Regions from separate parts of the Solidesulfovibrio sp. C21 genome, predicted to be linked through region 1. Evidence: predicted binding sites of a transcription regulator. Region 1 holds the regulator's gene; the other holds the start of a gene.
The links. Region 1 encodes sigma-54, which starts transcription at its own class of promoters, with help from an activator protein. Its sites were predicted from a motif close to CTGGCACGGNNNNTGCTT; they were not measured.
Positions count from the first base shown of each region.

Region 2: a site for sigma-54 is predicted at 796-813, ahead of ACMZ6R_RS09155 (pilin). Genes of this name have one in related genera too.

Region 1 is NZ_JBLODY010000013.1:24,421-26,621, forward strand. It holds gene ACMZ6R_RS06415 (KdsC family phosphatase) at 40-582, shown strand; gene rpoN (RNA polymerase factor sigma-54) at 700-2,136, shown strand; gene hpf (ribosome hibernation-promoting factor, HPF/YfiA family) at 2,186-2,201, shown strand, end outside.
Region 2 is NZ_JBLODY010000023.1:23,514-25,714, reverse strand. It holds gene ACMZ6R_RS09160 (sigma-54 interaction domain-containing protein) at 1-672, shown strand, start outside; gene ACMZ6R_RS09155 (pilin) at 867-1,292, shown strand; gene ACMZ6R_RS09150 (type II secretion system protein) at 1,327-1,809, shown strand; gene ACMZ6R_RS09145 (pilus assembly protein TadD) at 1,926-2,201, shown strand, end outside.

The sequences.
Region 1 (2,201 bases):
GGGCGCGGCCTTGCGCCGGAAAACTAAAGGAGGCGCGCCGTGACGCACGACGCCACGCTTGCTGCGGCCAGGGCCGGGGATATCGCCCTGCTCGTGCTGGATGTGGACGGGGTTCTGACCGACGGCGGGCTCTACGTCGACGGCCGGGGGGAGATCGCCAAGCGGTTTCATGCCCAGGACGGGCTCGGCATCAAGGCGGCCCAGATCGCCGGCATCGCCGTGGCGGTCATAAGCGGCCTGGACAGCCCGGCTGTGGCCGCCCGCATAAAAGAACTCGGCATCGCCGAATACCATCCTGGCCATTACCGCAAGGTGCCGATCCTGCGCGCCATATGGGAGCGTACCGGCATTACCCCGGGGCAAACGGCCTACCTCGGCGACGACTGGGTGGATGCCGGCCCCATGGGGCTTGTTGGCCTGCCCATGGCCGTGGCCGACGCCCAACCGGAAATTTCGGACCTGGCCCTTTGGGTGACGACCCGGGACGGCGGGCAGGGGGCGGTGCGCGAGGCCATCCGGTTTATCCTGAACGCTTCCGGGCGGCTTGCGGCCGCGTACGACTGGTTCCTGCGGGAACGGTAAGCCGGGCGGATTGCCACAATCCTTTGATTGTGGCATGTTTTTTGTTGGGCGGAGGCCGGACACGCGCCGGACACCGCCGACACGAAAACCCATAAAAAAGCGCGTACGGCGGTAGACATGGCCCTGGAACTGCGACAGCAGCTCAAATTGTCCCAGCAGTTGGTGATGACTCCCCAACTGCAGCAAGCCATCAAGCTCCTGCAGTTGTCCCGGCTGGAGCTCCTGGAGAGCGTGCAGCAGGAACTCCTGGAAAATCCCCTTCTCGAGGAATCCATAGACGAAGATCGGCAGCCCGAATCCACGATGGCCGAGGACAACCTCGGTCCAAGCGGCGACAGCAGCGAAGTGGCCATGGAAAAGGAGCTGCTTAAAAACGCCGAGTGGGACGACTACCTTGGCGATTTCGCCAGCACCGGCCGGCAGGCCCAGTCCCGCGAATCCGAGATCCCCGAGGAGGGCATGGCCTTCGACGCAAGGCTTGCCTCCAAGCCCTCCCTGGAAGGGCATATCGGCTGGCAGATGCGCCTGTCCAATTTTACGCCAAAGCAACTCGAGATCGGCGAGACCATCGTCGGCAGCCTCAGCTCCTCGGGCTATCTCTGCGCCTCGATCGAGGAGCTGGCCCAGATGACCGCCACGAGCGTCGAGGCGGTGGAGGAAGTGCTGCACCGCCTCCAGCGCTTCGATCCGGTGGGCGTGGCCGCCCGCACCCCCAGCGAATGCCTGCTGACCCAGATCGAGGTCTTCGGCTACGAGGACACCATCCTTATCGAGCTCGTGCGCGACCACCTCGAGGATCTGGAAAAAAAGCGCTACAAGCCGCTGGCCAAAAAATTTCACATCACCATGGAGAAGCTCAAGGAATACCTGGAGCTGATCCAGACGCTCAATCCCATGCCCGGAGCCAGTTATGGTTCGGGCGACCCCATCTATGTGAGCCCCGACGCCTTTGTCTACAAGTACGGCGACGACTTCGTCATACTGTTAAACGAAGAGGGCATGCCCCGGCTCAACGTCAACATGACCTACATGGATGGGCTCAAGCCGAAGGCGGACAAGGACAAGGATTACCTGCAAGACAAGATGCGCTCGGCCATGTGGCTGATGAAAAGCCTTTATCAGCGCCAGCGCACGCTCTACAAGGTCCTGGAGAGCATACTCAAGTTTCAGCGGGAATTTTTCGAGCACGGCGTGACGCGGCTGCGGCCGCTGATCTTGAAAGACGTGGCCGACGACATCAGCATGCACGAATCCACGGTCAGCCGCATCACGTCCAACAAATACGTGGCCACGCCCCACGGTATTTACGAACTGAAGTTTTTTTTCAACAGTTCCCTGGACCTCGACGACGGTGGGACGGTAGGGTCGGAGTCGGTCAAGGCCATGATCAAGCGCATCATCGCCGGTGAGAACGCCAAGAAACCCATCAGTGACGAGGCCATTGCCGACATGCTCAAGGAAGAGCTGCAAATCAACATCGCCCGCCGTACCGTGGCCAAATATCGCACGGCCATGGGCATCGAATCCTCGTCCAAGCGCAAGGAAATTTTCTGATGCTTCGGGCCGGGACCCCGGCTCAATACCATGCCACCCGGAGGACTATATGAACATTACTTTTA
Region 2 (2,201 bases), on a different contig from region 1:
TTTCTGGACGAGATCGGCGACATGCCGCTCGAGACCCAGTCCAAGATACTGCGGGCGCTGGAAACGCGCCGCATCGAGCGGTTGGGAGGCAACCGTGCCCTGCCCATAAACGTGCGCATCGTGGCCGCCACCCACCGCGACCTGGCCGCCATGATCCGCCAGGGCACGTTCCGCGAGGACCTTTTCCACCGGCTCAACGTCTTTCCGCTGTCCCTGCCGCCGCTTCGGGAGCGCCGGGAGGACATCCCGATCCTGGCCGAACGGTTTCTCGAGGCGCTTCGCCCCGGAGCCACGCTTTCGGTCGAAGCCTTGCAGCGGCTTTTGGCCTATGATTGGCCGGGCAACGTGCGGGAGCTCAAAAACACCATGGAACGGGCGGCCGTGCTGTGCGGCGATACGATGGCGGTTTCCCCGGCCCATCTGCCGGGGCTGGCGGCCGGGGGGCCGGATGCCGCCGGCGCCGTCGGTGCCGCCGGCGTGGGAAACGATCTGGACGGGCGGCTTTCGGCCTATGAGAAGTCGCTCATTGAGGCCGCGCTGTCGCGCACGGGCGGGGTGCAGGCCCGGGCGGCGGCGCTTCTTGGCATCAAGGAGCGCAGCCTGTGGCACCGGGTGAAAAAGCTTGGCATCCATCCGGGCGCGTTCAAGGATTCCAGCGGGGAAGCGGGCTGATCTCCAAAATTTGATGTTCTTTCCATCAATTTTTGGAGTATGATGCGGCCTCACAGTAAGGAGATGAACTGCTTGTCGGGGCAAAATGCCGGGAAACCGGTTCGTTAAGGGAATGTGGCTTTGTTGGCATGATGCATGCTTATAAAAAATGACCCGCCTTGGGCGCAAACACTGCTTATCGGAGGAGAATGGAAATGCTGCACGTCGCCGATCGTCGCAAAAAAGGACAGCAGGGCTTTACCCTGATCGAAATCATCGCCGTTCTGGTCATTCTGGGTATTCTGGCCGTGGTGGCCGTGCCCAAGTATCAGGATTTACAATCAGAAGCTCGAAAATCAGCTGCGAAAGGCTTGGTGGCCGCAGCGCAATCTGAGTTGTCCATGACGTATGCCGCCTATAAATTGAATAGTACATCTACTACGCTGGATACAAAACTTACTGACCTCTGCAATACGACGTCTCTTGGTATTTCCAACGGGGATGGTACGGTGACTTGTACAGGAAATCCTGAGGGAGATAAAGGTTGGTTGACAGGATATGTTACAATTGTGGCGAATGTTGTAGGCGGAAGTACAGATAAGGTTACAGGTTATTGGAATAGCCCCGAGGCGAAGAAATAGGGCGGTACACGATACCTTGCTTGCCCGGGAACGGATGCGACCGTTGCGCCACATCGGTCGTGCAGGCCGCGGCCGTTCCCGGCATCCGTATTCGGGCAACGGTCGATCCGCTGGGGTGAGGCATGCCTGTCCTCCGCAATCGCCCCCCGCGACTTCGAATGCAGGCTTCACGCTGATCGAGATCGTCTGTGTGCTGGTCGTGGTGGGTATTCTTGCCGTCGCCGCCGTCTCCCATTACGATTCATTGCTCGACGAATCGAAACGGCGCGGTGCGCAAAATCTTGTTGCCGCTGCCCAGACGCAGCTCAGCCTGGAATTTGCTCGGCGGGCCGTGGCCGGCCTGGCCCTGGACGCGGATGCCCAGAATATCTGCGGGTGGGTCATTATCGATAGTCCGGATGTCGCCGCTTCGATACACTGTACCGGGAACATCGGAGGCGACGTCTCCATCACCGCCAACATCGAAGCGCAAAACGTGACCGGGAACTGGAACAGTCCCCTTGCGGGCGGAACGTGACCCCGCCGATGTTGCGAAACGACCACACCCGGGTGCGCGTCGCCAGCCTTGCCACGGTTGCGGTTTGAGCCCGCGCCGGTCCGCACGCCACAACATCCTCTTTTCCTGGGAACATGATGCAGCACGTTTCTTCCTGGGGCCGGTCCTTCAAGCCTTGGCCCGTCCTGCTCCTTTTTTGCGGTCTGGCCGTTCTGTGGGGACGCTGGCCCATCGTGGCCCTGGATTTCGACCTCTGGTACCACCTGACGGGCGGGGCCTGGATCGTTCAACACCTGCGGCTGCCCGACGCGCCGTTTTTCTCGTACGCGCCGACGGGCAAGGGCTGGGTGGATTACTACTGGCTTTTCCAGGTGCTGGTGCACGGGCTGTATCAGGTGGGCGGCTATGTCGCC